DNA from 4 places in the Streptomyces sp. NPDC048643 genome. Region 1 is predicted to be linked to each of the others. Evidence: riboswitches for the same ligand, from Rfam matches in the RefSeq annotation. Region 1 holds a riboswitch; each other region holds the start of a gene.
The links. A riboswitch is a leader RNA that binds a small molecule or an ion and turns the genes downstream of it on or off. The one in region 1 is predicted to bind cyclic di-AMP.
Positions count from the first base shown of each region.

Region 2: it holds a riboswitch for cyclic di-AMP, as region 1 does, so the genes downstream of both, AB0C62_RS31105 (LysM peptidoglycan-binding domain-containing protein) here and AB0C62_RS21435 (M23 family metallopeptidase) in region 1, are expected to answer to the same signal.
Region 3: it holds a riboswitch for cyclic di-AMP, as region 1 does, so the genes downstream of both, AB0C62_RS32615 (NlpC/P60 family protein) here and AB0C62_RS21435 (M23 family metallopeptidase) in region 1, are expected to answer to the same signal.
Region 4: it holds a riboswitch for cyclic di-AMP, as region 1 does, so the genes downstream of both, AB0C62_RS21670 (NlpC/P60 family protein) here and AB0C62_RS21435 (M23 family metallopeptidase) in region 1, are expected to answer to the same signal.

Region 1 is NZ_JBEZHO010000020.1:119,976-122,151, reverse strand. It holds gene AB0C62_RS21435 (M23 family metallopeptidase) at 1-892, opposite strand, end outside; cyclic di-AMP (ydaO/yuaA leader) riboswitch at 904-1,061, opposite strand; gene AB0C62_RS21430 (PP2C family protein-serine/threonine phosphatase) at 1,319-2,176, opposite strand, start outside.
Region 2 is NZ_JBEZHO010000041.1:58,804-60,979, forward strand. It holds gene AB0C62_RS31100 (HAD family hydrolase) at 1-22, shown strand, start outside; gene AB0C62_RS31105 (LysM peptidoglycan-binding domain-containing protein) at 284-1,012, opposite strand; cyclic di-AMP (ydaO/yuaA leader) riboswitch at 1,017-1,177, opposite strand; gene AB0C62_RS31110 (CocE/NonD family hydrolase) at 1,655-2,176, opposite strand, start outside.
Region 3 is NZ_JBEZHO010000046.1:28,145-30,320, reverse strand. It holds gene AB0C62_RS32625 (alpha/beta hydrolase) at 1-3, shown strand, start outside; gene AB0C62_RS32620 (hypothetical protein) at 46-270, opposite strand; cyclic di-AMP (ydaO/yuaA leader) riboswitch at 735-906, shown strand; gene AB0C62_RS32615 (NlpC/P60 family protein) at 915-2,176, shown strand, end outside.
Region 4 is NZ_JBEZHO010000021.1:44,362-46,537, forward strand. It holds gene pcrA (DNA helicase PcrA) at 1-607, opposite strand, end outside; cyclic di-AMP (ydaO/yuaA leader) riboswitch at 945-1,116, shown strand; gene AB0C62_RS21670 (NlpC/P60 family protein) at 1,124-2,176, shown strand, end outside.

The sequences.
Region 1 (2,176 bases):
TCTGGCCGACGCTGACGCTGATCGACGACTGGTGGCAGAACCAGAGTTCGGTGCCGTCGTCGAGGGTGAGGATCGTGCGGTAGCCGTACGAGCCGGCCCAGCCCGCCTCGGTGACGGTGGCGCTGTGGATGGCCTTGATCAGCGTGCCGGTGGGCGCGGCGAAGTCGAGACCCGTGTGGTAGCCGGAGGACCACAGGGCGCCGGCCTCACCGAAGCGCGAGGTCAGGGTGTAGGAGGAGGTCGGCAGCGAGTAGCTCTTGGCGAGCTTGGCCAGGCGCTCGGCCTCGGCCTTCGCCTTGGCCTCCTCCTCCGCCTTCTTCTTGACCGCGTCCGCCTTGGCCTTCGCGTCGTCCTGCTGCTTGGTGGCGAGCGCGACGGCCTGCTTCGCGGCGGCGGTCTCGGCGGCCTCCTGGACGGCACTGTCGACCTGGTTCTGCTGCGACTCGGCCTGCTGCATGATGCGGGCCCGCAGCGCCTCCCCGGCGTCCGTGGTGCCCTGGGCGGTGTCGGCGGTGGTCAGTCCCGCGCCGGTGAGCGGAGTCGTGGAGCCCTTGGGGGTCTCGGCACCGTCACTGATCAGGGCCTTGGCCGAGTGGGTGACCGAGGACAGGTCGGGCAGCGAGATCGAGACGGGCGCCTTGCCGGGCGCCGCGGTGGCCATGCCACCGGCGCCGACGGCGGCTATGACGCCTACACCGAGAACGGTGGAGCTGCGGGCGAGGCCTCCGCCGCGCTGCTTTCCCACGCGGTGCCGGCCACGAACGGGACGGACGGAATCCTCGGTGGGATTCCACTCCTCCCAGGGTCCCTCGTCCTTGCCGTAGGCGAAGCCGAAGGACTGTGTGTCATTCGGTGCGAACGAGGTTGGCTGAGCAGGCCGGTTGGACGCCACGTGGGCGCACTCCTTTCCTTCCTTCTCGCCTACCGGGTTAGCTGACGGGTTCGGAGCAGGAAGGTCTCCTACGCGCGTATACCCACCGTGCTGCCACGGTGGAGGACGCTCGATTCACCCCAAGTTGGTGGTTCCCCGGTTCCCTTGCGGGATTCGGCGCGTGCGCACGGAGCCATCTCTTGTGACGGCTGGGACGACCGCGCTGCGTTATCGAACGTTAATAGACCTGGCCACCTGATTCCAAGCTGTTCAGACTGATCGTTAACGCTTTTTGGCCAGGACTTTGGGGTCATGGGCGATGAAAAACGGGCGAGTTGGCCGCATCGCGTCGACACGGCTTCATGTGACGGTGTGTCAGTCGTTATGCGGAGGGACACGGTTCGATCACCCCTCGTGACAACGATCAAGAAGGGCCTTCGAGGGCCGTCAGCCGCGCCGGACGGCGAGCAGCGCCATGTCGTCGCTGAGGGCGCCGCCCGTGTGCTTGCGGACCTCGACGGCGAGGGTGTTCAGCAGGGCGTCGGGCCCCGGGAAGATCCGCCCGGCCAGCCGCGCGGCCGGATCGTAGAACTCCCCGCGCACGTCCCGCGCCTCGGACAGCCCGTCGGTGTGCAGCAGCAGGATCGCGCCGTGCGGAAAGCGGGCCGGCACCGCCCGGTCGGGTGTGCTGCCCAGGTCGCTCATCCCGAGGGGCAGTGCGGCGGGCCCGCCGGTGAGCGGGACGAGCGTGCCGTCGGGATGCAGCATCAGGGGCGGCGGATGCCCCCGGTTGACGATGCGGACGATCTCCTCGTCGTGCGGGATCTCCGCGAGGACGGCGGTGGTGAATCCCTCGACGGCGTCGAGGTTGTCGCGCCGGGTGCCCTCGCGCTTCAGCGCCCGCTCCAGCCGCCGCGCGACGGCCTCCAGGGTCGTCTCCTGCTCCGCCGCCTCCCGGAACGCGCCGATGACCACGGCGACGGCGGCGACCGCCGTCATCCCCTTGCCGCGTACGTCCCCGACGACCAGCCGCACGCCGTACGGGGTGTCCTGCACCGCGTAAAGATCCCCGCCGATGAACGCGTCCGCCTGGGCCGCCTCGTAGCGCGCGGCGACGTCGAGGCCGTCGATCCGTGCCTGAGGTTCCGGCAGCACGGCCCGCTGGGCGAACTCGGCGATCTCCCGGACGGAGGCGAGCCGCTCGTCGCTGCGCCGGACGAGGATGTTGATGAGCACGCCCAGGACGGCCGCCGTGGCGACGGTGACGACCTCGGTGACCGCGTCGACCCGCAGGACGATGCCGAG
Region 2 (2,176 bases), on a different contig from region 1:
GGAACGGATCTTCGGGTTCTAGGGCGTCTCCGCGACGTCGCGGCGCCGGCCCGAAGAGCGGGCCGGGCGATGCCCGGTCCCGGGAGACGAGCCGGCCCGGGGCGTCCGCCGATGCCCCGGGCCGTGCCCTTCGTACTTCTGGTGGGGACCGCCCCGCACACCCGGTCCGTCACCGTCCCGCGGGCCCGGTCGTTCACCGCCGACAGGCCGGTACGTCACCACCGGCGGACCCGAGGGTGCCGCCGGCCGGTGTCGTGCGAGAGGCGCGGGTGCGCCGGTGCGATCAGTAGGCGCCGTTGACGTTGTCGATCGAGCCGTACTTGTCGGCGGCGTAGTTGCAGGCGGCCGTGATGTTGGCGACCGGGTCGTAGGGGTCCATCGACGTGCCGGCCACGTGGTAGGCCTGGAACGTGGGGTCGATGACCTGCAGGAGCCCCTTCGAGGGGGTGCCCGCGACCGCGTTGGAGTCCCAGTTGTTGATGGCCTGGGGGTTGCCGGAGGACTCGCGCATCACGTTGCGGTAGATGCCGTCGTAGCTGCCCGGAATGCCCGCCTTGCCCATGATGTCCAGGGACTGCTTGATCCAGCCGTCCAGGTTGTTGGCGTACGTGGTGGCGGACGCCTGGGTGGCGGTGGTCTTGGCGGCCGTGGTCGCCTTCGCCGGAGCCTTCAGGGTCTTCGTGCCGACGGTCAGCGTCAGGCCCGTGCGGAGGTGGGCGGGGTTGTCGCCGATGACGGCGCGGTTCGCCGCGTACAGCTTCTGCCAGCCGCCGCTCGACGGATACTTCTTCGCGATCTTGGTCAGGGTGTCGCCGGCCACCACCTTGTAGGTGACGAGCTGGACGTTCGGGACGACCGCGGTCTGGGCGGTCTTCGCGACCTGGGGGGTCGCGGCGTGGGCGCCGGTCGCGCTCATGAGCGGGAGGGCGAGGGCGAGGGCGCCCGTTCCGGCGGCGATCATTCCGCGGGTGATGAAGGTGGTTCGGGCGTGACGGTGCGTGCCTGCGGGCATGACGAAATGTCCTCTCCGACGCCTGCGAGGTGAGCTGTCGGGTTCGGGCGGGAGATGCCCGGTCGCGCTTTTGGGCGCGGCTTCACCCCAAGCCGGTCCGGTCTCCCGGATCGGCGGCTTACCTGTGGTTCCCCCGCTCCTGCCGTGCGTGGGTGGGTGGGTTGCCGGGCGACGGCAGGATTAGGCGATCCGCCCGGTGCGACGAGAACGTATGCGACTGCACATGTCGGGAACAAGGCCTGATGTGGCGGTGAAGATCGCTTTTGCCTGTTTAGGGCGAGGGTGATACGTCCGATTACGCCGGAATTGAATCCTCAACTTGCCTTTGGCAAAGGGGTTGGCAAGGAGTGGGCGAAGGGTGATCCACTGACTCCCGCGTGACCCAACTCACGCGCTCGGGGGTCACCAAGGCGGCATGCCGGGCAAGTCGGGCATTACGCCACCACTCTTCGGTGCGCGGGGAGTTCCCGGACGCCCGCCGCGTGCGGGACGGGCGGGGCGCCGGAATGCGGGGTCGGAGCGGGCGCCTGTGAAAGAGGCGGCGTGGGGGCGGAGTTGACGGCTTCCGGACGGATGCCGGACGTGCGCCGGGCGGACGCCGGGTGGGGGCGGCCGGTGAACTGCCGTCCCCGCCGGGCCTTTTCAGCCCGCGGTGCGCGGGATGCGCTTCTCCCAGGTCCGGTGGAAGACGACCTCGTCGCCGTCCCGGCAGACGACCTCGTTGGACGTGATGAAGTCCTGCGCGTCGCAGGTGATGGCCGACGTCGTCTCGACGCGGGCGTCCCAGGGCAGGTCGGGGCGGTGCAGCCGGACCGACCAGGTGGACCGGGCGCGGGCGGACAGCGGGTCCGACTCGTCGATCGTGTACGTCTCCCGCGCGTCCTCCGTGAACTCCAGACCGTCGGGATACACGTGGGTGCCGCCGTAGCGGGGGTCCACGTCGAGCCGCCAGGTGCCCGCGGCCACGTCACGCAGGACCAGGCGCTCCGGGCGGGGCTCGTCGAGCGTCACCGGGACCACCACGCCGAGTGGCTCGGCCTCCTCCGCCTCCTCGAAGGTGATGGAGGGGTCCGACTCCCGTGCCCGCACGGGGAGTTCCAGGCTGCTGCCGTCCGGGTCCAGCGTGAAACCGGCCTCGGAGCCGGGCTGCGGCCAGACCCAGGG
Region 3 (2,176 bases), on a different contig from region 1:
TAGACCCACGCCCGAGCGCGTACGAGGCGGGCACGCCGGACGGGCCTACGCGGAGTCCAGCCGGTCCGCGGGATCGGGGCCGGGGGCGAAGGAACGACGCGAGCCGGCCGTCACGCGCGGGGCGGACCCGGGAAGCGGGCCGCCCGTGGACGGATCCCAGCTGAGGATCCACTCGAAGTCGCGCTGCAGCCGCCGGGCTTCGCTCCGGACGAGCGTCGGTATGTCACCGCGTTCGGAGATCAGTTGGGCATAGATCGGTGCATCGTGCACGTGGGGATCCTCGACTCGCTCTCAGGGCCTTCCGCGGGCCTTCCTTGTCCTGACGGTAGGGGCGCGACGCCGCCGCGGTGGTCATCCGTCAGGGTCGGCCAGAACCGGTCACCGCATGACCATCGGCAGCCGTCGATGTCGAACGAGCCGTCAGGGAACGCCAGTTCTGTTCGCACCGCGAACGGCCTGTTTCGGGCCACCGAAAGCCCCGGGCCGGCGTGGAGAGTTGGTGGAGGGAACTGGACGGGAGGCGGACGCCTGGAGGGGGTCCACCGCCGAACGCGGTTGTCCGGACGGCCGATTCGCGCACGGTGTGTGCTTCCGCCGTCGCACAGCGGGGCGATGCGACGAAGGTCACGAAAATGTATCGGACATCTGGGACGTGGATCTTCACACGGGGGTCACAAGATGGCTAGGTTGACGACCAGGCCGCCCGACTCCCTCCGGCGAATGCTCGCCGGGCGGTGCGGCCTCCGCCGAGTCCGGCCCGTCCTCGTGGCAGCCGGAGCCGGGGACCCACCGAACCTGGGGTGAATCGGCCAACCGCCTTGAGGGGCACTGGCCGTAGGGCATACCTTCCGGAACCGTCCGCCCGAACCCGACAGCTAACCCGGTAGGCGGACGACGGAAGGAGTGCCATCCCCATGGCGCCGGAACGAACCCAGCCCAGTGGCGAAGAAGTCCGCCGACGGCTCGCATCCCTCTACGACCGGGCCGAGGACGACACCGGCAACTTCAACGCCACCCGCGCTCTGGCGGGCCTCTCCTCCCGTCAGGGCGACCGGCGCGCCGCGGCCCGACGGCTCACCGACCAGCGCCCGGCCGGGGAGGAGCGCGGGGGTGTCGATCCCGCTCAAAGCGACCTGATGCGCCAGTGGTTCGACGGTGCGCGGTCACGGCTCGGCCCCACCGTCGCGGCGGTACTGCCCGCGGACCGGCAGCCCGACCGGGGGCGCGAGGCCGGCCGGTCCGGTGGGGGTGCGGGACGTCCCATGGAACTCCCTGCCCAAGGCGCGCGCGCCGTGGCCGAGTTGACGGCGGCACCCGTACGGGAACTGACGGCGGGTCCCGTCGCGGAGCTGACCGCGGCGCCGGTCGCGGAACTCACCGCGCGCCCCGTCCTCGAACTGACCGCCGGCCCGACGGCCGCGTACGCCCTCGCGGTACCGGACATCGGCGCCCCGTCCACCGGGCCCCTTCCGGTGGTGTCCGAACCCGCGCCCGCCTCGGACGCGGCCTCCCCGCGGTTCCGCAAGGACCGCGCCCGCCGCAAACTGGCGGCCGCACAGGACCTGCTGAACCGGCACACCGCACGACAGAGCGCGGCGACGCCGGTCGCGTACCCGTCCGTGGACCTGCCGGCCGCGGAGACGGCCGTCCCGTCGGCCCCGTACTGGCCGGCGCAGAACGTGCCGATGCCGGCCGCGACGGCCGCGTACTCGTCGGTGGCGAGTGCCGCGTGGCCGGCCGTGGAGGCCGGGCACCCGCAGGTGCGAAGTGCCCCGCTGCCGGTCGCGGACGTCGAGTACCTGCCGGTGCGGGAGGCGTGGTCCGCCGCGCCCGAGCCGACGGCCCCGGCCGTCGACGACAGTCGGCGCCCGTCGTGGCCGGACCCCGTGAACCAGCCCGCGCCCGGCGCTCCCTGGTCCGCCGATCCCCACCCCGGGTTCGACGCCTCAGGCATCGCCGCCGTCGCGGCGCCGCCGGTCGCCGGGTACGACACCCGGGCCGCCGAGGCCGTCGCGTTCGCCCGCGCGCAGGTGGGCAGGCCGTGCGTGTGGGGAGCGTCCGGGCCCGGCTCGTACGACCCCTCCGGTCTGACCCAGGCCGCCTGGCGCAGCGCCGGTGTGCTGCTCCCGCGGTCCACGTCCGACCAGGCGCGGATCGGACCGGCGATCGCCCTGGC
Region 4 (2,176 bases), on a different contig from region 1:
TCGGCGGGAAGCGCTTGGGGTCGAGATCGAGATCACGGCAGACGAGCGCCATCAGGCGCTTGGAGTCGGCGGCGTCGTAGATCGAGAAGGACGAGGTGAAGCCGAGCTGCTTGCTCTCGCGGCGCAGGATGCGGACGCAGGCGCTGTGGAAGGTCATCACCCACATCGCGTTGGCCCGGGGGCCCACGAGCTGCTCGACGCGCTCCTTCATCTCGCCCGCGGCCTTGTTCGTGAAGGTGATCGCGAGGATCTGGCCGGGGTGCACATGGCGCTCGCCGAGGAGGTGGGCGATGCGGTGGGTGAGCACGCGGGTCTTGCCGGAACCCGCGCCGGCCACGATGAGCAGCGGGGAGCCGGAGTGGACCACGGCCGCGCGCTGGTTCTCGTTCAGCCCGTCGAGGAGGGCCGCCGGGTCCACGACGGGCCGGTGCGCGCCGTCGCGGTAGTACGCGTCCCGGCTCGGCGGCACGTCGAACCGGCCGCCGAACAGGTCGTCCGCGACCGGCTCCGGCGCGTGCTCGTCCTCGGGCGGCGGCGGGTGCTCGTCCTCGTGGGCCGCGGAGGGCTTGAGGTCCGCCAGGAAGCTGTCGTCAAAGAGGCTGCTCATCGCTCTCCGAGTCTAGGCCGCCCCACTGACACACCGAGGCCACCCCGAGGACTCGACGGGAACTCGCGACGCGTGCGCGTGACCGGCTCGTGACGGTAAGTGCACGTCGGAGCGGGTACGACCGGTCCCCACCACGGTCGCCGTGCCGGGAGGAGCCGCCCCCGGACACCCTCACAAAGTGGCACACACCACTCATGCCCGGCGCCCGCGACGGGGCACATGGCCAAGGTCACGAAAATGTATCGGGCATATCGCACTCCAACCTTCACACGGACCACACGAGTTGGCTAGCGTGCTGGAAGGCCGCCCGACCGCAACCGGCGAACGTCGCCGGGCCGAGCGGCCTCCGCCGAGTTCGGCCCGCCCACCAGGCGGCCGGAGCCGGGGACCCACCGACCTGGGGTGAATCGGTCCGACCGCCCCGAGGGGCCAGGACCGTAGGGCAATCCTTCCGGAACCACCCGCCCGAACCCGACAGCTAACTCGGTAGGCGGATGACGGAAGGAGTCGCCTCTCTTGGCGTCGCACCGCAAGTCGCGTCCTACGGGTTCGCGCATGGCAGGCATACGGACCCCCGCCCTCGCGACGGCGGCCCTCACCTCGGTGGCCCTGCTCTCCCAGACGGCGAACGCCGCGCCCTCGGCCGAGCCGAGGCCCAGCGTCGAAGAGGTCGAGAAGAAGGTCAACGACCTCTACCACCAGGCCGAGACGGCCACCGAGAAGTACAACGCCACCCGGGAGAAGACCACCAAGCAGCGCAAGCGCGTCGACACCCTCCTCGACGACGTCGCCGAGCGCACCGACAAGCTCAACTCCGCGCGCGAGGAGCTGGGTTCGTTCGCCGCCGCGCAGTACCGCACGGGAGCCTCCACACCCGGCACCGCGACGCTGCTGCTCGCCGACGACCCGCAGGACTACTTCGACCAGACGCAGTTGATGAGCCGTCTGACGACCCGGCAGAAGGCCGCCGTCGACGACTACGTCACCGAGCAGGCGGCGACGACCAAGAAGCGCACCGAGGCCAGCGAGAGCCTCCAGTCGCTGACCACCTCGCAGAACGCGCTCAAGACGTCCAAGGCGACGGTGCAGCGCAAGCTCTCCGCGGCCCGCGACCTGCTCTCGAAGCTGACCGCCGAGGAGAAGGCGCGGCTGGCGGCGATCGAGAAGAAGAAGCGGGAGCGGGCGGCCGTCAAGGCGGCGGAGCTGGCACGGCAGCAGGCTGCGGCGGAGAAGGCGGCCAAGGAGAAGGCCACCGAGCAGGGCTCGCCGTCGGGCGGCACGACGGGCTCGTCCGGCTCGACGGCCACCGACCCCTCGTACGCGACGAAGGCCGGCAAGGCGCTCGCCTTCGCCCGCACACAGATCGGCAAGCCGTACGTGTGGGGCGCGACCGGCCCGGACTCCTACGACTGCTCGGGCCTGACCCAGGCCGCCTGGAAGGCCGCCGGCGTCTCCCTGCCGCGTGTCACCTACGACCAGGTGAACGCCGGCACGACGGTCTCCCTCGCCGACGCCAAGCCCGGTGACCTCGTCTTCTTCTACGACGACATCAGCCACGTCGGCCTCTAC